One region of the Faecalibacterium taiwanense genome, then DNA from elsewhere that is predicted to be linked to it. Evidence: riboswitches for the same ligand, from Rfam matches in the RefSeq annotation. Region 1 holds a riboswitch; the other holds the start of a gene.
What was found. A riboswitch is a leader RNA that binds a small molecule or an ion and turns the genes downstream of it on or off. The one in region 1 is predicted to bind thiamine pyrophosphate.
Positions count from the first base shown of each region.

Region 2: linked by a shared signal. The riboswitch ahead of PXT33_RS09975 (energy-coupled thiamine transporter ThiT) and the one ahead of thiD (bifunctional hydroxymethylpyrimidine kinase/phosphomethylpyrimidine kinase) in region 1 are both predicted to bind thiamine pyrophosphate.

Region 1 covers NZ_CP155552.1:1,581,363-1,586,079, reverse strand. Annotated here, with positions in the region: gene PXT33_RS07925 (chromate transporter) at 1-531, opposite strand, end outside; gene PXT33_RS07920 (chromate transporter) at 528-1,100, opposite strand; gene PXT33_RS07915 (aspartate dehydrogenase domain-containing protein) at 1,209-2,009, shown strand; gene PXT33_RS07910 (D-isomer specific 2-hydroxyacid dehydrogenase family protein) at 2,025-2,921, shown strand; gene PXT33_RS07905 (TIGR00730 family Rossman fold protein) at 2,962-3,498, opposite strand; TPP riboswitch at 3,594-3,701, shown strand; gene thiD (bifunctional hydroxymethylpyrimidine kinase/phosphomethylpyrimidine kinase) at 3,758-4,558, shown strand; gene PXT33_RS07895 (TENA/THI-4 family protein) at 4,551-4,717, shown strand, end outside.
Region 2 covers NZ_CP155552.1:2,011,151-2,015,867, forward strand. Annotated here, with positions in the region: gene PXT33_RS09965 (recombinase family protein) at 1-94, shown strand, start outside; tRNA gene PXT33_RS09970 (tRNA-Ala) at 274-349, opposite strand; gene PXT33_RS09975 (energy-coupled thiamine transporter ThiT) at 611-1,240, opposite strand; TPP riboswitch at 1,323-1,422, opposite strand; gene PXT33_RS09980 (sporulation transcriptional regulator SpoIIID) at 1,533-1,781, shown strand; gene sigG (RNA polymerase sporulation sigma factor SigG) at 1,831-2,598, opposite strand; gene PXT33_RS09990 (sigma-70 family RNA polymerase sigma factor) at 3,155-3,859, opposite strand; gene PXT33_RS09995 (sigma-E processing peptidase SpoIIGA) at 3,908-4,717, opposite strand, start outside.

The DNA of each region.
Region 1 (4,717 bases):
GATCATGAGAATGGGGGATGGTGCCTTGCCGTTCCTTTTGCGGCACAGCAGATGCAGCGCCCACAAAAGTACAAACACTGCAATGGAGCGCGCATCCGGTACAAAGTCGGTGCTGCGGCCCGCAAAGCCCAGCAGTGTGGAAAGTGCCATATTGATTGCCGTTGCAAGGATCATCGCCACCACACAGGGACGAACGCCGCCAAGAACTGCGTTGACTCCCGCATACTTCATCAGGTTCTGCAGCACCGATGCAACGAGCAGGATAATGACAAAAGACGGCAGCACCACACCCAGCGTGGCGCACAGCGCGCCCCAGAAGCCGCCCTGTGAAGAACCAATGAAGGTGGCCATATTGATGGCCAGCGGGCCGGGTGTGGACTCTGACACCGCAATAAAGCTGAGGAATTCGCCTTCCGTCAGCCAGCCGTGTCCTAAGACCGTTTCCCGCACCAGCGAGATCATCCCGTAGCCGCCGCCGAAGGACAACGCACCGATCATGAGGAAATTCCAGAAAAGTTCTGCATAGATCACGGCTTCTTCTCCCCCTTCCGCAGCTGCTGTACTGCATACACCAGCAGCCCGGCCGCACCGCTGAACAGGATGTAAAAAATGGAAGAGAAGGACACTGCTGCAATGGAACAGCCCACCATCGCTGCCGCAACCGTGGTCAGGATGACAATATTGAAGACGCTGTGTTCCAGCTGCTTCAGCATTTTCAGGCCCGCCGAGAGGATCAGATAGATCACACACACCTGAATGCCGTGGAACGCACTTGCCACCACCGACAGGCGGAGGAACTGGTCAAAGAACAGCGAGATCAGATAAATGACCGCGAAGGACGGGAGACACACCGCCACCGTGGACGCTGCCGCACCTGCCGTACCCTCGATCTTGTAGCCGATATAGGTGGCACTGTTCACCGCCACCGGGCCGGGCGTAGACTCCGCAATTGCCACCATGTCCAGAAATTCTTCTTTTGTTACCCACTTTTTCTCTTCTACAAACTCATTTTGCAGCAGGGCTACCATGGCGTAGCCGCCGCCAAACGTGAACGCTCCAATTTTGAAAAACGTCCAGAAAAGCTCCTTTGTTTTCGACATAGCCTTCTCCTTTCTTGCACCTTATTATATCATTTTTTGTTTTGATATGATATACTTTAATGGAATATGCTGCTTTCTTTGGAAAAAGCAGAAAAAGGAGTTTAGGATATGAAAACAAAATTTGGTATCGTAGGCTGCGGATTTCTGGGCAACATTGTGGCCGATGCATGGAAGAACGGTCTGCTGCCGGACTATGAGCTGGTGGGCGTGACCAGCCGCACCCGTGCTTCGGCGGAAAAGACCGCCGAAACGGTAGGCTGTCCCGTCTGCGATGATGTGGATGCTCTGCTGGCGCTGGAGCCGGAGTACATCGTGGAGACCGCTTCGGTGGAGGCTGTGCGCGCCATGGCTGTGCCTGTACTGAAAAAAGGCGTGAATCTGGTCATTATTTCCATTGGTGCCTTTGCGGACCTTGATTTTTACGAGCGGGTCAAGGCCGCTGCCGTGGAGGGCGGTGCCAAGGTGCATCTGGCAAGCGGTGCCATTGGCGGCTTTGATGTGCTGCAGACCGTCACCCTGATGGCCGAGGCGCAGAAGCTGGCCGAGACGGCAGGCATTGAGACCCACACCGGAGCCAAGGGCTTCCGCAACACGCCGGTATGGGCCGACCACCTGCTGACCGATACCGAAAAGACCACCGTGTTCACCGGCAATGCCAAGCAGGCCATTGCCACCTTCCCCCGCCGCGTGAATGTGGCTGTTGCCACCTCGCTGGCCACCACCGGCCCGGAGATCACCGGCGTGACCATGCACTCGGTACCCGGCTGGGTGGGCGACGACCACTGCATCACCGCCGAGATCGAGGGCGTGAAGGCCGTGGTGGATATCTGCTCTTCCACCAGCGCCATTGCCGGTTGGAGCGTAGTTGCCCTGCTGCGCAACCTCTCCTCCCCCGTATGCTTCTATTAAAGGAGGGCTTTGCAGATGTTCAACAAACTGGTGGCCATTGAGCCGGTAAGCCTGATTCCTTCCGCCGAGGAAGCGCTGCATCAGTACGCAAAAGAAGTGGTGCTGTACCGCGATATCCCGGCCAGCGATGACCAGATCGTGCAGCGCATCGGAGATGCCGATGCTGTGCTTCTGAGCTACACCTCCCGCATGGGCAAAAATGTGATCGAGCGCTGCCCGAATATCCGTTACATCGGCATGTGCTGCAGCCTGTATTCTGAGGAAAGCGCCAATGTGGATATCGCCTACGCCCGCACCCGCGGCATCAAAGTGCTGGGCATCCGGGACTACGGCGACCGCGGCGTTGTGGAGTACGTCCTGCATGAGCTCACCGGCATCCTGCACGGTTTTGGGATGCCCATGCTGCGGGACGAGCCGGTGGAGATCACCGGGCTGAAGGCAGGCATCATCGGGCTGGGTGTGTCCGGCAAAATGATCGCCGACGCGCTGCAGTTCATGGGTGCCGACATTGCCTATTACAGCCGCACCCGCAAGCCGGATGCCGAAGCTGTGGGCATGGCCTATAAGCCGCTGGCACAGCTGCTGACCGAGAGCGAGGTGGTGTTCACCTGCCTGAACAAAAATGTCCTGCTGCTGGGCAAGGACGAATTTGCACAGCTGGGCGCAGGCAAGGTACTGTTCAACACCTCCATCGGCCCGGGCTTTGACTCTGCTGCTCTGGAACAGTGGCTTGCTCTGCCGGGCACCCACTTCTTCTGTGACACCCGTGCCGCTGCCGGCCCGGTGGGTGAAGACTTCTTTGCCCGTGAGAATGTGCATTGCGCGAATGTTTCTGCCGGACGCACCAAGCAGGCTTTTGTGCTGCTGAGCCAGAAGGTGCTGGCAAATATCCGCACTGCACTGGGAGAATGATATAAAAAGGAAACGCTTCCCGGCCGGGGAAGCGTTTCCTTTAGGCTTTATTCAAAATTGTTGTGATCTCTTCCAGATTCGCCGCAAATCGGATGCCCTGCTGGCGCTGCGGCGTGGAAAGGCCTTTCTCGATCATTTTGGCAAGCAGTGCTTTCAGGCTGTCGTAGTAGCCGTTCAGATCATACAGAATGCAGGGCGCGTCCAACTGGCCCAGCGAGACCTTGGACATTACCTCTGCGATCTCTTCCAGCGTGCCGGTACCGCCGGGGAATGCGATGAAGGCATCGCCCAGCTCGATCATCTTCGTCTTGCGCTCGGTCATGTCCTTGGTGACGATCAGCTCGGTCAGGCCATCGTGCTGCAGCTCCTGCTGCACAAAGAACTGCGGTTCCACACCGGTCACCGTGCCGCCTGCGTCCAGTGTGCTCTGGGCAAGCTGGCCCATCAGGCCGCTGCGGGAGCCGCCGTACACAAGGCGGTGCCCGTTTGCACCGATCCAGCTGCCCAGTTCCCGGACAGCTGCCGCCAGCGCAGGATCATTGCCCGCATTTGCTCCAAGATAGACCGTGATGTTCATGGTATTTCCCCCTTTGTTTTTTCCATTTTACCACGCAGCGGGCCGATTGAAAAGGGCCATCCCCTTGCAAATGCAGCGGCACTGTGGTATTCTTGAACGCAGAAAAAGGGAGCCTGCAAAAGCAGGCTGAGAGTGGGCTGTTTGCCCAGACCTGTGACCTGATTTGGACAATGCCAACGTAGGGAGATACTGCTGCTTCAAAGTGCGGAGGTGCCTCCTTGCGGGCATTTCCGCATTTTTTGCAAAGGAAGTTGTAACCATGAAAACTGCATTGACGATTGCCGGCAGCGATTCCAGCGGCGGTGCTGGCATTCAGGCCGATATCAAAACCATGACTGCAAACGGCGTGTACGCCATGAGCGCTATTACCGCACTGACTGCCCAGAACACCACAGGTGTGACCGGCATTTTTGAAGCCACGCCCGAATTTCTGGCACAGGAGATCGATGCCATTTTTACCGACATCTACCCGGATGCCGTCAAGATCGGCATGGTATCCTCGGCAGAGCTGATCGGTGTGATCGCCGAAAAGCTGCACACCTACGGCGCAAAGCATATCGTGGTGGACCCGGTGATGGTTGCCACCTCCGGCTCCAAGCTGCTGCGGGACGATGCCGTGCAGGCACTGACCGAAAAGCTGCTGCCCATGGCAGAGGTGGTCACCCCCAACATTCCGGAGGCTGAGATCCTTTCCGGCATGAAGATCACCGATGCGGCCGGAATGGAGGCCGCTGCAAAGCTGATCAGCGAGAAATACCACTGTGCCGTGCTGTGCAAGGGCGGCCACCAGATCAACGATGCCGACGACCTTCTGTGGCGGGACGGCTGCGGCAAATGGTTCCGCGGCAAGCGCATTGCAAACCCCAATACCCACGGCACCGGCTGCACCCTATCCAGCGCCATTGCGTCCAATCTGGCAAAGGGCTATGATCTGGATGCATCTGTGGAGCGCGCAAAGGCCTACATTTCCGGCTGTCTTTCTGCCATGCTGGATCTGGGCCATGGCTCCGGCCCCATGAACCACATGTTTGCACTGAAGGGAGAGTTTGTGGGTGAGTGAGCAGACCTTTGTGCAGCAGCTGGTGCAGGAAAGCCTGCCCGTGTGGGAGAAATGCCTGCACTCAGAATTTCTGGAAAGACCCCTTGCGGATGGCACACTGGATGAAGCCTGCTTCAAGGGCTACATCGTGGAGGACAGTCTTTACCTGCGGGAATATGC
Region 2 (4,717 bases), 430 kb from region 1:
CAACCAGCTCATCCGCAGGGTAGACGTATATCGCGGATACCAGATCAACATCTCGTTCAACTTCGACCTTACTCCGTACATCGAGGGGGAGTGATACGTCCGCCTGCAAAACAGTCGGGCATCGAACAAGTATTTTCAAAAACAACGAAACAGCAAGAATTGGGGGTTGCCGTCCATGCGCCTGCAAAATCAGACTTTTGACTGATTTTTTCCGTAGCCTCCAAGAAATCAAAAAGAAAAGCACCATACTTCAAACGAAGTACAGTGCTTTTTTGGTGGAGAATACCGGGATCGAACCGGTGACCTCTTGCATGCCATGCAAGCGCTCTCCCAGCTGAGCTAATCCCCCATAAAATCCAAGAAGCGAACCTCTTGGATGGAGTTTTTTGTTGGGAATTGATTGTCGCAGGACTATCTGACTGGGGGTGTGTTTTGATACCAACCGGGCTCCCAGCTGAGCTAATCCCCCAGATGTTTGTGCCGTGCCTGACGACAGGAGTAATTATACCAGCGCTTTGCCGGATTGTCAACAGCTTTTTTGGGATTTTCTGCAAAAAAATTCCCGCCGGGGAAATGCCCTTCCCGGCGGGAAAAATGGCCGCGAAAAAACTTACGCTCTTGCGTTCTGCGGGTCGAAGATCTGCGGTGCGACACGGATCAGGATCACCACAAGGACCGTGGTCAGAATGGCTTCGGGCAGCATGTAGGTGGCGTTGTACACGGCACTGTACAGCCAGCACAGACCGTCCACGCTCATGTTGGAGATGCCGGGAAAGCCGATCTCGGTCATCCAGCTGAAAGCGTAGTCGTAGTCCTTCCAGACGATGTAACCGGACAGAAAGCTGCACAAAAAGCGCAGCAGGCACACCACAAAGGCGCTGACACCGACACCCACGGTGCGGTTGCGGAAAGGCTTTGCGATCAGGCAGGCAAAGCCCAGCACCGTGAAGGCCAGAAGGTAGTCCAGCAGCACGCAGCCCACCTGTGCCGTGAGGGTCTGGCAGTATGCCAGATTGCCAAGGCCCTGCACAAGCTGGATCAGGCTGTTGACGAAAGCGGTCATGATGCCCCACTTTGCGCCGTGGCGGTAGCTCATTACCAGAATGGGCACCATACTGAACAGAGTGATGGAACCGCCGTGGGGCATGAGCGGGATCTGGATCATGCTCAAAACGGTGGACAGGGCGATCATCAGCGCACCCTCCACCAGAATGCGGGTCTTGGAATAGGTTTTGGTCATAGGGATTCCTCTTCTCAGAACGATAGTACACAAAAACAAAATGCGCCCGCTTTCCAGCAGGCGCACGGGGTTTGTGAAAGAACGGACAGTTCTGCAAACTCCCACGCCGGCATTGTCCGGTCAGGTAAAAGGGTACTCCGCAAAACGCAGATCTCAGCCTTTCGGCACCCCTGTTTTTATGTCCATGCAAAAGTATAGCGCGTCCGGCGCAAAAGTCAAGCCCCGGCGGAACATATCTGCCCCGGCCTGTGCATAGGCTGTACCATAAGTTCACAATGGGAGGAGTCTGGATATGAAGGGAGACCCCGAACAGAGGGCGGTACAGCTGGGCGAATATATCGCGGCCAACCGGGCCACAGTGCGTGCGGCGGCAGCGGTGTTCGGGTGTAGCAAGTCCACCGTGCACAAGGATGTTGCGGTGCGGCTGCGGACGCTGCAGCCGGAGCTGTTCCGGCAGGTGCGTGCGGTTCTGGCCTGCAATAAGGCAGAGCGGCATCTGCGCGGCGGTGCGGCCACCCGGCGCAAATACAGCCGCAGATAAAAGACGGCACACTTCCGAACAAAACGGAAGCTGTGCCGCCTTTTTAGGTTCAGTCCGGGGTGCGGAACTGGCTCAGTGCGCCTTTTTCCAACCGGCTGACCTGTGCCTGACTGATGCCGATCTCCCGCGCCACCTCCATCTGGGTCTTGCCCTGCAGGTAGCGCAGCTCCATGATCCGCTTTTCCCGCGGGGTCAGCCCGGCCACGGTCTGCCGGAACTGCAGCCCGCTGATCCAGCTGTCCTCGCCGTCCGGGTCCCGCACCTGATCGATCACATACATCGCATCGCCGCCATCGGTGTACACCGGCTCTTCCAGACTGATCGGCTCCACCACCGATTCCAGCGCGGCGGTCACTTCGCGCCGGGCAAGGCCCGCCGCCTGCGCGATCTCGTCCATGGTCGGCTCGCGGCCCAGCTGCTTTTCCAGCGCTTCGCGGCTCTGCATGGCCCGGTAGGCGGTATCCCGCAGGCTGCGGCTCACCCGCAGGGCATTGTTGTCCCGCAGAAAACGCCGGATCTCCCCAATGATCATGGGAACGCCGTAGGTGGAAAAGCGCACCGGCTGGGCGGGGTCAAAATGATCGATGGCCTTGATCAGGCCGATGCACCCCACCTGAAACAGGTCGTCCAGATTTTCGCCGCGCTGGGCGAACCGCTGCACCACGCTGAGCACCAGCCGCAGGTTGCCTTCCACCATTTGTTCCCGGGCTGCTGCATCACCGGCGTGGGCGCGGGCCAGCAGTTCCCGCTTTTCGGCTTCGGTCAGCACAGGCAGCTTTGCAGTGTTCATGCCGCACAGCTCCACTTTGTTGTACATCCAAACGCCCCCGGTCTGTTTTAATCTTCACCGGGAGTATGGGATGCGCAGCGGCATTGTATGCGTGGAAAAAACTGTGCGCTTTCCCGTTTGACAGGAAAGCGCGGCAAAATATTGTTTTTCGTGCAGATTTATGATATGCTGTATTTGCGGCGGCAACGCCGCCATCAGGCGCTGTGCCCACAAACGCAGGCGGCTAGTCCTTACCGGTACTTGGGTGCCGGCTAAAGACGATTTTTTCTTGAAGATCTCGTTCTCCCCGGATGCCCAAGGGCGGAAAGGGGGGATGCACCATGACGTTTGAACAGGTCGTGCTTCTGCTCACGCTTCTCGGCGGAGCAATCTACGTTACGTTTGAAATTACATGGACTGTTTCTCACAGTGATGACAAAAAGAAAAAATGACCGCCTCGAGTCCCAATCCGAGCGGTCATCTTTTCTTGACTAATCCGGTAAGGAACTAGCCGTTTGCAGGGCCAGCGCCTTTTGTAGTTTTATTATACGCAAATCAGCGTGGATTGTCAAGCCCAGCGGGCGGCAGTCCGCGTTTTTTCACCTCACTCGTTTTCCAATTGTACTTTTAAGGTATGGATGATCCGTTTTTCCAGCCGGGAAATGTAGCTTTGGCTGATGCCCAGTGCGTCGGCGGCCTCCTTCTGGGTGCGCTCAATGCCGTCCGCCAGACCAAAGCGCAGCTCCATGATCTGCCGTTCCCGCGGGGACAGGCTGTCCACGGCCCGGCGAAGAACGGCACGCTCCGCATCCTGTTCCAGCCGCTGGCTGATCTGGTTCTCATCACTGCCCAGAATATCAGAAAGCAGCAGCTCGTTGCCGTCGCCATCCACGTTCAGCGGTTCGTCGATGCTGGCTTCCTGACGGCGGTTGGAGCTTTTGCGTAAGTACATCAGAATTTCATTGCCGATGCAGCGGCTGGCGTAGGTGGCCAGCTTGATGCTGCGCTCCGGCGTGAAGGTGTTCACCGCCTTGATCAGCCCGATGGTGCCAATGCTGATCATGTCCTCGGCAGGCACACCGCTGCTTTCGTACTTTTTGGCAAGATACACCACCAGCCGCAGGTTGTGGGTGATCAGGTCGTCCCGGGCAGCGGCATCGCCTGCAGCCATACGGGAGAGCAGGACCTTTTCCTGTTCCGGGGTCAGGGGCGGGGGCAGGCTGGGCGCGCCCGCCAGAAAATGTGCGCCGCCGCAATAGCCCAGCCGTGCAAGGAGCCAACGCCAGAACCGGTGCAGAACATGAAACATGAATACCCCTCCTGTACATCTATAGATATCGATCGCATCAAGCGCTTCTCAGCGGATGCCCAGCTGTACGGCCAGTTCGCTGCCAAGCAGAGCTGTCCATGGCTGCTGTGTTTCCGGGCGGCAGAATGCGGCCAGAATGCCCGCTGCACTGCCTTTGCTGGTGCGCAGGGCCTTGGCCGGAACGGCAGGCAGCACGCAGTGCCCGGCAATGGTGGTGCAGGGCACCAGCCGCACCCGCAGCTCCGGCGGCGGTGCCGTGCCGCAGGCAAAATAACGGTCCAGAAATGTGCGCAGCTCCTGCGGCAGGGCGCTGCGCACGGCGGGATAATAGACCAGAACCACTGCCTGCCCGGTCAGCGGGTCCTGCACTGAGAAGCCGGTGTCGCAGAAAGCCTGTACGGAGAGGGCTGCACCTTCCAGCTCCAGCACAGCGGCAAAGCAGCGGGTGCCTGCACGGCCAAAGCAGAACAGTACGCCGCGCAGCACGGCAAGCACTGCACCGCAGCACAGCAGCAGCCGGCCCGGGGACAGCGGCAGATAGACGCAGAGATTTGCGCTTTGCACTCCGGGCAGCAGCACGGCTCCGCACAGCAGCAGGTTCAGCAGCAGATACCACACACACAGCTGCACAAAATTGCGCAGGCCCGGCACGCCGTAAGCCGCAGCTACAGCGGCACAGCAGGTGAACACCTTATAAAGGAAAGCTGCAGGGCCGGGCAGCTCCGGCAGCAGAATGCCCAGCGAAGCCGCTGCCGCTGCCGCACTGCCCGCCATCAGCCGCAGACCGCTGCACTGCCGCGCACACAAAAGCCCTGCGCCCAAAAGCAGTGCTGCTGCGGCCAGAAAGTTCGTCAGCAG